One region of the Paenarthrobacter sp. NPDC089714 genome, then DNA from elsewhere that is predicted to be linked to it. Evidence: riboswitches for the same ligand, from Rfam matches in the RefSeq annotation. Region 1 holds a riboswitch; each other region holds the start of a gene.
The links. Region 1 has a riboswitch for S-adenosylmethionine ahead of ACIPY3_RS11815 (hypothetical protein). Riboswitches for the same ligand answer to the same signal wherever they lie in the genome.
Positions count from the first base shown of each region.

Region 2: it holds a riboswitch for S-adenosylmethionine, as region 1 does, so the genes downstream of both, ACIPY3_RS20720 (DUF1737 domain-containing protein) here and ACIPY3_RS11815 (hypothetical protein) in region 1, are expected to answer to the same signal.
Region 3: it holds a riboswitch for S-adenosylmethionine, as region 1 does, so the genes downstream of both, ACIPY3_RS18775 (LLM class flavin-dependent oxidoreductase) here and ACIPY3_RS11815 (hypothetical protein) in region 1, are expected to answer to the same signal.

Region 1 is NZ_JBIVGX010000005.1:209,590-214,112, forward strand. Features, by position in the region: gene ACIPY3_RS11805 (VIT1/CCC1 transporter family protein) at 1-834, opposite strand, end outside; gene ACIPY3_RS11810 (hypothetical protein) at 1,103-1,294, shown strand; gene ACIPY3_RS11815 (hypothetical protein) at 1,291-1,629, opposite strand; SAM riboswitch class IV at 1,646-1,765, opposite strand; gene ACIPY3_RS11820 (sodium:solute symporter) at 1,907-3,445, opposite strand; gene ACIPY3_RS11825 (helix-turn-helix domain-containing protein) at 3,715-4,290, shown strand; gene ACIPY3_RS11830 (APC family permease) at 4,301-4,523, opposite strand, start outside.
Region 2 is NZ_JBIVGX010000017.1:39,594-44,116, forward strand. Features, by position in the region: gene ACIPY3_RS20710 (aromatic amino acid ammonia-lyase) at 1-888, opposite strand, end outside; gene ACIPY3_RS20715 (NtaA/DmoA family FMN-dependent monooxygenase) at 891-2,219, opposite strand; SAM riboswitch class IV at 2,395-2,507, shown strand; gene ACIPY3_RS20720 (DUF1737 domain-containing protein) at 2,521-2,781, shown strand; gene ACIPY3_RS20725 (rhodanese-like domain-containing protein) at 2,778-3,188, shown strand; gene ACIPY3_RS20730 (O-succinylhomoserine sulfhydrylase) at 3,191-4,399, shown strand; gene ACIPY3_RS20735 (hypothetical protein) at 4,410-4,523, shown strand, end outside.
Region 3 is NZ_JBIVGX010000013.1:59,704-64,226, reverse strand. Features, by position in the region: gene ACIPY3_RS18780 (NtaA/DmoA family FMN-dependent monooxygenase) at 1-1,170, opposite strand, end outside; gene ACIPY3_RS18775 (LLM class flavin-dependent oxidoreductase) at 1,212-2,309, opposite strand; SAM riboswitch class IV at 2,345-2,454, opposite strand; gene ACIPY3_RS18770 (PLP-dependent cysteine synthase family protein) at 2,680-4,023, shown strand; gene ACIPY3_RS18765 (hypothetical protein) at 4,284-4,457, shown strand.

The DNA of each region.
Region 1 (4,523 bases):
CGAAAGGCTGGGATCGCAGTCGCAGCTGAAGAGCCCCAGGCGCTCGGCGGCGCGGTGTTCAGCAGCTTCCCTGGTCATGCCGCGCGCCAGGTACACCAGGACGAGTTCGTTGTGCTCCACGTCCAAGGACGGCGCTGCGGCCAACGTGGCCTGGGTGGGAAGGGTGGCGTTGAGCAGTTCCCGTTGCGACCGGACGGAGACGTACTCGCCGGCACCCATGGACAGCGCACCCGCCAGCAGGCCGGCAACGCCACTCATCAGCACCACGGCACTGGAAACGCCCGTCGCGGCCATGCCCATCACCAGGGAAAGGTTGCTGACCAGGCCGTCGTTGGCGCCGAAAACCGCTGCGCGGAACGTGCCGGACAACCTGTTGCGGCCGCGGGTTGCGAGGCCGCGGACAACTTCCTCATGGATTTGCTCGTCGGCCACCATGGCGGGGGTGGCGTACGGGTCGGTGCCATAGGGGGAGCGCCCCTCAGCACGTTGGGCCAACGCGAGGACGAAGACGGATCCGAAGTGCCGCGCCAGGAAACCGAGGAGCCGGCTGCGTGCGGACGCCGCCTTGGGCATGCCGGCGTGTTCCCCGAGCAGCTTGAGCCAGTGGGCTTCGTGCCGGCCTTCCGCCTCTGCCAGGGCCAGGAGGATCTGGCGTTCCTCGCCGTCACGGCGTTGGGCGAGTTCGCGGTAGACGGCGGCCTCGGCCCGTTCGTCTGCCAGGTACTGCCGCCAGCGCCGGATATCCGACTGCGTGGGTGTTCGCGGGGCTTCGTCTGCGGGGTGGGGGGCCGGAGCGGGGCTCGACGGACCGTGGGATTCCTGGTGCTGTTGCACTGTTTCTCCTGGGCTTGATGGGACGGTTACGGCCCCTTTGCACCGCCCACTGTACCGCTTATTTCCGGGGATTTTTGGCTGGTATTCCTTAGCGGGAATGTTCGGCATGCCTTAATTCCGTACCCTGCTGCAGCGGCGCTGCGGCCGTCGGCAACCCTCCCTTGACCCCTCCTTGAGGCGGTGCTCAGATGGATAGACAGGGGCGGGGCACTCCCCGCACATCGGTCAGTGGACCGCCTGGTGCGGCCCGTCGGACGGAGGTTGCAGCATGAGCACCGAATCACATCCCCACCACCCGGAACGGGCAACCATCGAATCGGATCCGGCCTACGACTACAACGAGGACCAGGAAGTGGACGAGGCCTGGGCAGAGGAAGGCGAGGTGGCGGACGACGACGAGCGCATTGTGCCGCTCGATGAGGCAGAGGAAGAATTCCGCGGCGACGGCGACGACTCCTAGGCGGCCGGCACCAGGTTGAAGAGCCGCTCGCGCCCGGCGGCACGTCCGACGGCGGCAACGGTCACCGTCAGCGTCTGCGACGCGGAACACCAACGCGCGGCGCGGACGGACCGTGCCAACGCCGCGGCCAGCAGCCGGGGCTCGGGGTGGTGAAAGCGTTCGGCGCGGCCGCGCGCTGCAATGATCACCGTGCCGTGGACGAGATCGACGACGGGAATCACCCGGACTGCGGGGGCGGCGCTTTCGATGGGGCTGGCGTTGATCAAAGCCGCTTGGGATGCGCCTGCTCGGTGTGCGGGATCTTGGATCGTGCTGGTTTCAGCCTGGTACGGCAAGGACTGCTCCTTGGTGGGAGTGCTCTTGCCCGCTCGGTTGTCTCTGGTCCGGGGCGGGCCGCTTCCTCATCCGAACCACCCGTGAACATGGGGTTGGTGTGCGGCCAGTCGGAGCTTGGCGCCACATCTCTTGAAGCTGCGTCCTATCCTAATGCCTCCCCGCAATGGGGGTGGGTGTGCTTGTGGATGCCGGGGACGACGCAAACGGCGACGCCACCCCGCGAAGGGTGGCGCCGCCGTCGTGAATTGCTTGGTTTACCGCAGTGAATCGAGCCTGTCAGGCCTTGTGGCTGGTGACCGGGTGGGCGTCCAGCGGGAGCTCATCCGAGATGGCTCCAGCAACCCGCTTGTCCCACGCCGCGCGGACGGCGGCATCGGTGGGCGGAGTGAGCAGAGAGATCACCACGAACGTCACGAACGAAGCGCCGAGGCCCCAGTAGATGGGATCGTTCGCGTAGACGCCGTCGGCGCTCTCGATCACACCCGTTGCGAAGAGGATCAGCAGGACCAGGGTGAGGACCGAGCCCACGGCCATGGACCAGGCTGCCGCGATGCCGGTACCGCGCTTCCATACAAGGCCGCCGAGGATGGCGACGAGGAGGCCGCCTACCAGGATGTCGTATGCGATGGTGAGGGCCACGACCACGTCCTGGGCCGCCATGGAGATCAGGACCGCCAGGACGCCGAGGCCCAGGACCCAGTAGCGGTTCGCCTTGACGTCGTGCTCGGGGTTCTCCGTGTCGTCGGTGTTGATGGTCTTGCCGAACCAGCTTGCGACGAACGGGACAACGTCTGCGCGAGCCACTGTGGCCGCGGCAATGAGTGCGCCGGAGGCGGTGGACATCATCGCGGCAACGGCAGCTGCCATGACCAGGCCGCCAATGCCGATGGGCAGGATGTGCGTTGCCACCTCGGCGTAGACAACGTCCTTGCCGAGGTTTGCCACGTCGATGTCCGGCAAGGCCACGCGTGCGGCGAGGCCGATCAGGGCGCCGGCTACACCGTAGAGGATGCAGTAGACGCCGGCGGTTGCGCCGCCCCAGCGTGCAACCGTGGGGGTCTTTGCCGTGAAGACGCGCTGCCAGATGTCCTGGCCGATCAGGAGGCCAAGCGTGTACACCACGAAGTACGTGATGATGGTCTGCAGGCCGATGCCGTCGATCTGGAAGAAGCTTGCATCAACGCGCTGGCGGATGCCGTCCAGGCCGCCGGCTGCGTTCATGACGAACGGCAGCATCAGCAGGAAGATGCCCACGGTCTTGATGATGAACTGGACCTGGTCAGCAAGGGTGATGGACCACATGCCACCGATGGTGGAGTAAACCAGCACGATCGCACCGCCCACGGCGATTGCCAGCCAGCGTTCCCAGTCGAAAAGGACCACGAAGATGGTGGCGTAGGCGCCGGTGGAGGTTGCGCAGAGCATGAGGGTGTAGGCCAGCATGACGATGCCGGAGGTCTGGGTGGCCTTGCTTCCATAGCGGAGGCTCAGCATCTGCGAGACCGTGTAGATCTTCAGGCGCTGGATGGTGCCGGCGAACAGCAGGCTCAGCAAGAGGACGCCGGCGCCGATGGCCACCACCAGCCACATGCCGGAGATGCCGAACTTGTAGCCCAGGCCAACGCCGCCAACGGTGGATGCGCCACCCAGGACAACCGCGGCCATGGTGCCGGTGTAGAGGAACGGTCCCAGGCGGCGGCCGGCCACCAGGAAGTCGCTGTTGTTCTTGGTGCGGGACTTGCCCCACCAGCCGAACGCCAGCATGGCAAGCAAATACACCACCACAATGGCGATGTTGATGAACGAAGAGTCCATGAGTGGCTCCTTGGAGCTGATGCACGGAGGTTGGGGTATTCGACGATACTCCTGCAGGGCGTCGAAGTCTCTGTGCTGACGAACGGAGTTGGACGTGTGTTGTGTGCCTCACAGACAACACTTGTTGCCTATGAGGATATGTTGTGATGGGAGTAACAGTCAAGGTGGTTTGGTCATGGTTCCGCGGATTCTGGGTCTTTGCCGTGGCTGTCCGGCTACTATTGGCTCCAATGACAGGGCCTCCCGGACGGGCCTGAAAGGTTTTGTGAATGAAGGCTCTACCCGTTGAACCCAGCAATGTTCCCGTTGCCATCGGTTCCAGAATCCGTGCAGCCCGGCAGGCGCAGCGGCTCACTATCGAGCAGGTTGCAGACGCGACGGGACTGACCAAAGGCTTCCTCAGCAGGGTGGAGCGGGACCTCACCTCACCGTCAGTGGCCTCGCTGGTGACGCTGTGCCAGGTGCTGTCCGTGTCTGTTGGCGACTTGTTCGCAGCGCCCGAAACGCATCTGACGCGGCGCGACGATGGACCGCGCATTTCCCTGGGTGGCCAGGGCATTGTGGAGCGGCTGCTGACGGCGCGTTCCGAGCGCAGGCTCCAGATCCTGCAGGCAACCATCGAGCCGCGGGGGCGTGGCGAAAACGAACTCTATGCCGTGGACTGCGATGTTGACGTGCTGCACGTCGTCAAAGGCAGGATCAAGCTGATCCTGACCAACGAGGAATATGACCTCGAAGAGGGGGATACCCTTTCCTTCCCGGGCCGCGAGCCCCACACCTGGATCAACCCCACGGATGAGACGGTGGAGGTGCTCTGGGTCCTGGTGCCCGCGGCCAGCAGGTAGGACTGGGGGCTTAGCCCACGTGGACCCAGGGGCGGCGGGTGATGTCCGGCTCGGCTTCCCTCAGCACTTCCCGGGTGACCGGTGCGATCTCGCCCTCGCCGAAGAAGAGGAACTTGCTCAGGTTGGAGATCGGGTTACCCTCGGTCCAGCGGAAGTAGATGTGCGGCATGAAGCCCGTGACGTCCCGGATGTGGAGGAGTACGGCAGCCAAGGTATTGGGCACGTTGTTGCTG
Region 2 (4,523 bases), on a different contig from region 1:
TTGCGGCGCGGCCCTGAAGGACAGGGCGTCCTGCACGGAAACCTCGGGACGGACGTCTTCCAGCCACCCGCCACTCAAAAGCCGACGGACGGCGGCAGCCGATTCGCGCTGCCCGTCCACCGCCTTGGCCGCCTGGATTGCCGGCGAAAAGGGACTAAGGTTCCCGCCGCCGTCGTACCTTGCAGTGGTTTCCAAGGACAACGCCAGCCCGACGTCGGCGAGCCGGGCCAGCTGCTGCAGCCGAACCAAGGCGAGCGCCCCGGCTCCCACCGAGTAGCTGTTGGCACTGACCAGCGGGAGGGCCTCGCCGGCCGCGAGAGTGAGGGGCTGCAGGCCGGCGTCGGCGAGCGCTTTGGCGCCGGGCACCAGGGTGCCTTCGGCGTCGAAAGCTTCGCCTTCACCGATGGCGACGGCGGCGACGGCGGCAAGTTGGGTCAGGTCCGATGAGCCGACTGAGCCCTCGGCCGGGATGGCAGGATGCACCCCACGGTTCAGGAGTTCCGCGTAGAAGCCGGCTGTTTCCGGTCGGACACCGGAGCCTCCGCGGCTGAAGCCGATGAGGCGGGCGAGGATCACTGCGCGGGCGGCGGCCCGGTCCAGGAAAGTGCCAACGCCGCTGTTGTGATACCTGACGACTTGTACTTGGTAGGCGAGTACTGACTTCTCCTCCACAGCCGTGTCACGGCCTGAGCCGAGCAACGTGTTGAGTCCGTAGACCCGCTGCCCGGACGCGGCCGTCTCTTCGACGATTTCCCGCGAGCGCCCGATTAAAGTCAACGCATCATGGTTGAGTTTCACGTGAAACGCAGAATTTAACGCGACGTCTGCCACGAGCGGGACAGGGATCGGTGCCCTCCCGATCACCAGTACCCTCGGCTCGGGATTCATGGTCAGAAGTCCAGAAGGTTCTGGCGGAAACCGCCGTCGCCGTAGCTCGTCCGCAGCAAGCCCCGCCTCCGGAGTTCGGGAGTCAGTTTGTCCAACACGCCGTGGACCGTCACGGGATCGACGAAGCCGGAGAACAGGAAACCGTCCCCGCCGACAGCCGCGCCGGTCTCCTCGAGGTAATCAGCAATCTCTTCCGTGGTGCCGATGATCGAGTCTCCGGCTCCCCCGCTGCGGGCCTGCAGGATCTGGCGCAACGTGGACCCTGGAGGGGCTGCCCTGGAGAAGTGTTCCAGTGTTCCCTGGTTGCTGTTGGTGCTCAGGGTGGGGAGGGGCTCGTCGAGGTCGAACTTCTTGAAGTCGATCACCGAGAGGTAGGAGATCGAGTTGAGTTGGCTGTCGATATCCCGTTGTGTGAGCTCCCGGCGCTGCGCCCTCAGTTCCTCCGCCTCTGCAGTGGACCCCACCACGGTGGGCTTGAGGACGAAAAGGACCTTGACGTCGTCGGGGTTCCTGCCCGCCTTCGACGCCTCCTCGCGGATGGAATCGCGGTAGGCCTTCATGCCGTCCACACCGCGCGCCAAAGCGATCGCCACGTCCGCATTTCCGCCCGCGAACGCCTTGCCGCGGGGCGAGGCCCCGGCCTGTACCAGCACAGGTTCCTCCGGTAGCGGGGCCGTATTGAGGGGTCCACGAACCTTGAAGAAGTCGCCCTGGTGGTTGATCGGGTGAACCTTGGTGTGGTCCGCGAACCTGCCGGCCTCCACGTCCTCAAGCACAGCGCCAGGTTCCCAACTGCGCCACAGCCGCCTGACGACGTCGACGAACTCCTCAGCCTTCTCATACCGCAGGTCGTGCTCGATCTGTTGGTCCAGGCCATAGTTCTGGGCGGCGAGGTCGCTGCCCGAAGTGACGACGTTCCACCCGAGCTGCCCCTCGGAGAAGTGCTGGAGCGTGGCGAGGAGCCGCGCCGCGGTGAAGGGCGGGTAGAAGGAGGCGCTGACGGTCGGAACAATCCCCAGGTGCTGCGTGGCCGAGAGCAGGTACGGAACCAGGGCCAGGGGGTCGTGTTTGGGCGCGAAGGATGCGTGGGCCAAGGACACCTCGGCGGTGCCGCCGTAAGTATCCGGAACGGTGAGGGAATCCTCGATGATGAACAGGTCCAGCCCGGATCGCTCGAAGGCCCTGACGGCCTCCTGGTACAGCGCGGGTTTCTTCCAGTCGTAACCCAGTCCGTAGCCGGGCGTCCCCCAGCCTTGGACTCCGAATCCGTGGCCCACGAACCATCCAAAATGAAGCATGGGCTTGAGTGTAGAACTGCTGTGTCCGTTCACCGCGACCTGATTTCATGCGAAGTTACAGGGGGTCGTACTGCGTCAATTATGCTCCCGCGGCGTCACATTTGGACCCCGTTCGGCCCGCCCCGGGGAGGCACCGGTTACGCAACATGACGACGGCGGTGCAGTCGCCAAATGCGGCTTCCCGGCCGCGGATGTTACGTTTTTCTTGAGTAATGAGCACCAGCGTTAAGCCCTGACTTGCTGGTCGGCAACCCTCTCCCGCGGCGGGGTGCCTCAGGTGACTACTCGGCGTCTTCGAACTTCGAACTGCAAGCGTGACTGAGGAGCACCACGAATGCCTGAACCCACTGAAGAAAAACTCTCCTACCGCCTGATCACGGGTCCTGATACCCGTGACTTCTGCGAACGGATCTCCGCTGCTTTGGCCGAGGGCTACGTGCTGCACGGCAGCCCGGCGGCCACGTTCAACGGCGAAACCGTCATCGTGGCGCAGGCCGTGATCCTGCCCGCTGCGGTAGCCAGTTCGGACGCAGCTGTTGCGAGCGCCGTGGACGAGTTGGACAACTACGAGGAAGCATTCGAGGGCCACGCATGAGCTACGCAGGTGACCTGACCCCGCAGGACGCGTGGGCAAAACTTGAAGACGGCGCCATCCTGGTGGACGTGCGCACCGAGGGCGAATGGGCCCACATCGGTATTCCGGACACCAAGGCCACGGAGAACGATCCCCTGTTCATCCAGTGGAACCTCGCCGGCGGCATCCCGAACTCCCGCTTCCTGGAGGACCTGCAACAGCAGGCCCCCGAGGGCGACGGCGTGGAGCTCGTTTTCATCTGCCGTTCCGGCCAGCGCTCCATCGCTGCCGCCATCGCCGCTACTCAGGCCGGCTTCACGGCCTACAACGTCCTTGAAGGCTTTGAGGGCGAACCCGACCGTTATGGCGAACGCACCGTCAACGGCTGGAAGAACCGTGGCCTGCCGACCAACCTGGGGAACGACTAAAAGTGACTTTCAATCCTGACGCCGCCGGCTGGAGCCCTGACACCCAGGCCGTCCGCGGTGGCCTTGACCGTACCAACTTCCAGGAAACCGCAGAGCCGGTTTTCCTGAACTCCGGGTTCGTCTACGAATCCGCTGCCGCCGCGGAACGCGCCTTCACGGGCGAAGACGAGCGCTTCGTCTACTCCCGCTACGGCAACCCGACTGTGGCCACCTTCCAGGAACGCCTGAGACTGCTGGAAGGAACCGAGGCATGCTTCGCGACGGCGTCCGGCATGTCCGCGGTCTTCACTGCCTTGGGTGCCTTGCTGGGTGCCGGTGACCGTGTGGTTGCCGCCCGCTCACTGTTCGGCTCCTGCTTTGTGATCCTCAATGAGATCCTGCCGCGCTGGGGCGTGGAGACCGTTTTCGTTGACGGGCCGGACCTGGACCAGTGGCGTGCTGCCCTGTCCGAGCCGACCACAGCCGTCTTCTTCGAGTCCCCGTCCAACCCGATGCAGGAAATCGTGGACATCCAGGCCGTCAGCGAACTGGCCCACGCCGCGGGGGCGACAGTCGTCGTCGACAATGTCTTTGCCACTCCCCTGCTGCAGCGCTGTGGCGACCTGGGCGCGGACGTGATTGTCTACTCCGGCACCAAGCACATTGACGGTCAAGGGCGCGTCATGGGCGGGGCGATCCTGGGCACCAAGGAATTCATCGATGGCCCGGTCAAGCAACTCATGCGCCACACCGGCCCCTCCCTTTCCTCGTTCAACGCGTGGGTGCTCACCAAGGGCCTCGAAACCATCGGGCTGCGCGTGAACCACAGCTCGGCTTCCGCGCTGAAGATCGCCGAGTGGCTCGAGCAGCAGCCGGCCATCAGCTGGGTCAAGTACCCGCTCCTGAAGTCGCACCCGCAGTACGAGCTCGCCACCAAGCAGATGAAGGCCGGCGGAACCGTGCTCACGTTCGAGCTCTCGCCGTCCGGTGGCCGGACGGCCAAGGAAGCAGCTTTCGCGCTCCTGGACGGGCTGAGCGTCATCGACATTTCCAACAACCTGGGCGACTCCAAGTCCCTCATCACCCACCCGGCCACCACCACGCACCGCGCCATGGGACCGGAGGGTCGCGCAGCGATCGGGTTGAGCGATGGCGTGGTCCGGTTGTCCGTCGGTCTTGAGGACGTGGACGATCTCATCCTGGATCTGGAGAAGGCCCTCAAACAGGTCTAATCTTCATGCCATGAGGCATCCATACCGCCGGGCGGGGGCTGTCATCGTCGCGGGTTCCGTGGTCTGGTTGGTGGGGATTTCACCCGTTCCGCAGGTCTACACCACACAGGATCCAGCCGAACGC
Region 3 (4,523 bases), on a different contig from region 1:
GACGTCGTCGTAGGATCCCACCAGGCCACGGCCATTGAGGCGGGACCTGGCGGCGACGAACTGCCGGATGGACAAGCCCTTGTCCTTGGCTTCCTCACGCCACTGGGCAGCGAGCTCCTTGGCGCTCTTGCCGTGGAAGGCGTTGCCGCGGGTGGGGTTGGTGACGTCAACCACCGGGTCGATGTCCGGGAGGGGCCCGTCGGGGTCGTACCCGGCCAGGGTGCGGCCCCAGAACTGTTCCAGGTAGGCGATGGCCGTTTCCGGACCCACCTGTTGGGAGCGGACCCATTGGTGCTTCTCTTCCGCCTCGGCGGACGTGGCTCCGAGGATGAATTCCTGTCCGGGGAAGATCTTCACGTCATCGGCCGGGCGGCCTGCTTTGAGGGTACGGGCGACGATGTCTTCGCGGAATTTCTTCGCGTCCTCCAGTTCGGGGTGCGCCGAGAAGATCACGTCGGCGTTCCGCACGGCGAAGTCCCGGCCATCGGGTGAGTCGCCGGCCTGGAACAGCACCGGGTGGTGCTGGGTGGAGCGCGGGAGGCGGCCGGTGATCTCGACGTCGAAGCTTGCATCCTTGCGGTGCACGGGAGTGATGCTGCCTTCGCGGAGCCAGCGGGCGTCGTTCCGGGACCCGGCGATTGCGCCGTCGGCCCAGGAATCCCAGATCGCTTTGGCCGTCTGGACGAACTCTTCGGCCCGGTTATAGCGGTCCTCGTGCTTGAGGAACCCGCCGCGCCGGAAGTTGGCGCCGGTCCATGCGTTGTCCGTGGTGACGATGTTCCACGCGGCGCGGCCGTCGGACAGGAGGTCCAGGCTGGCCAGCCGGTGGGCGAGGTCCGCGGGATCGTTGTAGGTGGTGTTCTGGGTAGCCACCAGGCCGATGTTGGTGGTGACAGCTGCCAGGGCAGCGAGGGCGGTCTGGGCGTCCGGGCGCCCTGCGACGTCAAGGTCGTGGATCTTGCCGAGGTGCTCGCGGAGGCGGAGGCCCTCGCCCAGGAAGAACGCGGTGAACAGGCCGCGTTCAGCGGTCTGGGCCACGCGGCGGAAGGATTCGAAATCGGTCTGCGAGCCGCTGGCTGCGTCCTTCCAGACCGTGGTGTGGTTGACGCCCTGGAAGAAGACGCCGAACTGGATCTGCCCGTTGCCTGCGATGCGGTGGTGCTTGGTCATGGGTGAGCTCTCTTGTGGTTTCTGTGATGCGTGGGCGTCGGTCAGGCCGCGGCGTAGCGGTTGGCCGGGCGGGGAAGATGGAACGTTTCCCGCAGCGTCGCGCCCGGTTTGGGTGGCGTCACCAACCCGGTCTTGTGCAGCGCGGGGAGCACCTTGTAGGCCAGTTCGGGAAGATCGATGTCCAGGACAGCAGGCTTGAGGCGAACGCCGTCTGCCGCTGCGAACAGTGTGGTGAGCACTTCCACCAGGCCTTCGGCGCTTCCGGCGTAGCGGGCTCCGCCCTGCCATTCCTCGTGGGAGTCCAATTCGGCCAGGCGCTCGGCGGCCGTCTGTCCACGGGCATCCAGGATGACGTCCAACTCCACGAGCGTCCGCTGGGCACCAGCCGCCGCTGCCGCGTGGGCCGCCGTCGGAAGGGCCTCAACGGACGCTGCGGATACCAAGGCAACGTCTGCCTCGACGGCCGGAATGAGACCTGCGGGGGCAAATACCACCAACTGTCCCTGCAAGGGGCGGGGGATGATGGACGGTCCCTTCACGGAGAAACGCGCTCCTTCGAAGTCGGCGTAGTGGATCTTGTCCCGGTCGAGGTAGCGGCCCGTGGACACGTCCCGGAGCACGGCGTCATCTTCCCAGGAATCCCAGAGCCTGCGGCTGGCTTGGACCACATCGGCTGCCTCGGCCGCGACCTCGTTCTCTGCCAGCGGCGTGCGGCCCACGGAGCGGGCTTCCTCCAGCAGGTTCGCGGCGTTCACCAACCAACCGGCCCTGCCCTGGGAGGAGTAGTCCAGGCTGGCGAGCTGGGTTGCGACGTGGAATGGCTCAGTGAAGAGCGTTCCTGCTTCCGGAACCAGGCCCAGGGAGCCCGTGAGGGGCGCTGCGAACGCGGCGCGCTGAATGGCGTCGATACGCGTTGGGATTCCTGTGCTGCCGGCATCCACGGCCCGGGTGTCCTTGAACGTGGCAAGGTGAAATCCCGCGATATCGGCGGCCTGGACAGTCTCACGGATCCGTAAGCCCCCCAACAGCGCCTGCGGATCGTGGAGCGCCTTTCGCCACGCAGCCGGGTGGGCTCCATCGCCGTCGAGCTCCAGCCCAACAACGCGTGAACGGAATTCGGGTACAGAATTTGTAGGCATGTTCTCTCTTTTCAGAGGCCGCCGCGCGGCCGGTCGACATTCACTTGCCGCAAACGCGGCCAGGTCTGTTTCCGGAGCACCCCGCCACCTAATGCCTGAGGGTTGCCGCAGCGCGAGCCGGTCCTTGGCGCGCTGACTCTTGACCTGGAACTGAATCTAGGAGCACCTCCAAGGAATGTACAAACGCCCTGACGCGGGGCGTCAACGCGGGAAACACCGCGTCAACGGACTGCCAAATTCGTCATTTTCCACTCCGGCCTGTACCCCGCGTGACGATGCGTTGCGTCGCGTTGAGCCGCATGTAGCGACGCCTGACGTGTTGCTCAACGCTTTTTGGCGCGCGGTTTTCCTGCCTCCTAGCGTGGGCGGCATGACCGTCTACGAATCAGTCCTCGATGCCATCGGTGGCACTCCCCTGCTCCGTTTGAAGAAGCTCGGCGCGGGCGTCCGGCCACGCATTTACGCGAAGCTGGAGTTCCAGAACATTGGTGGCAGCGTCAAGGACCGCGCTGCACTGTCCATGATCCGCGCAGCTGAACAGGCCGGACTCTTAAAGGCTGGCGGGACGGTGGTTGAAGGAACCAGCGGTAATACCGGGATCGGGCTGAGCCTGGTGGCGGCACAACTGGGCTACCGTTCGGTGATCTTCGCTCCCGCTGCCACTGCAGCGGAAAAGGTCCGGCTGCTCCGGGCTTTCGGGGCAGAAGTGCACCTGGTGGCCGACTTCGTGCCGCGCTCACACCCGGACCATCTGGCGAACCGAGCGGCGGCCTTTGCAGCCTCAACCCCGGGTGCCTGGCTGGCACTCCAGTACGACAACCCGGCCAACCCCGACGCGCACTTTGCCGGCACAGGACCTGAAATATGGAAAGACACTGAGGGTGCGGTGACGCATTTCGTTGCGAGCGTCGGAACCGGAGGGACCATCAGCGGCACCGGCCGCTACTTGAAGGAAGCCAGCGACGGCCTGGTCCAGGTCATTGCGGCAGACCCTGAGCACTCCCGCTACGGTGGCGGCAACGGCTCACTCAAATACACCGAAGGTGCCGGTCACCCCCTTCACCCGGCCTCCGCGGAGGACATCTGGCCTGAAGCGTTCGACACCACCTTGGTGGACAAGTACTTCAGCATCAGCGATCGCGACGCCATCTTCACCGCCCGCCGTGCAGCACTCGAGGAAGGGCTGCTCATTGGCGCCACGGGAGGCACAGCCTTGGCGGCGGCTCTGGAACTTGCAGCCACCTTGGATGAAAGCCACACCATCGTTGCGGTCATCCCCGACTCGGGCAGGAACTACCTCTCCACCTATTTCGACGACGCGTGGCTCACCTCGCTCGGCTTCCTGGAACCGACGACGCCGGACGGAACCATCCGCTCGCTCCTCACCGGTGCGCCTGCCGGAGTTCATCTCCTGGCGAACGGCCTGACAGCGGCGGAGGCCGCCGTCGAACTTCACACCCGGTCGCTGGGGCCAAGCGAGCCGGCGTTCCTGGTGCTGGACCGTGGCGATAGCTTTGGAACCGTCCACCCGCGCGAAGTTGTGGGTGTAGTGACCCTGGAGTCGTTGTCCTCGGTGGATGACGCAGCTCCTGCTGCTTCGGCGGCTGTTGCTTACAGGACCGTCGCGGTCGGCGTCCCCGCCTCGGAGACGCCTGACCTGACGGAAGTAGCGGCAGTCCTGGTCGACGGTCGGATCGCCGCTACGCTGCGCTGATCCTCATCCGGTGAAACCGTGGACCTGTGGTCGTAGACGGCCCTGGCAAGGCGGGGTAACTCCACCCCGTCTGCCACGCCACGCCCCCTACCGCGATCGTCCCTGCCCGGCAGCCAAACCGGCCAGATGATGGTTCCAGACACGGGTCCCCTAAACACGGATCGCGCGTGCGCTTCGGAACAGTAGCAATCACTTTCCATGAATCTTCAGGGAGGCCATCATGGGATGTACGGAGTCCATGCTGTGAACCGGAGGCGGCCATGATCCAGGCTTTGCTCTGCAAACTGAACATCCGGCACGAATGGCACGTCGAACACGCCGACGATGGAACGGTGTACCGGCGGTGCCGTCGATGCGGCAAGGACGACGACGAACGCGGCAAAGGGATCCACGGTGATTTCGGCTCATGGGCAGGTCCCGGAGGGGCAGGCTGAAACCTCGGTCAACTGCTCAGCGGCCTCCGCAGGTGGCGGCCAAACTGACACCGTCCGCTGAGATTT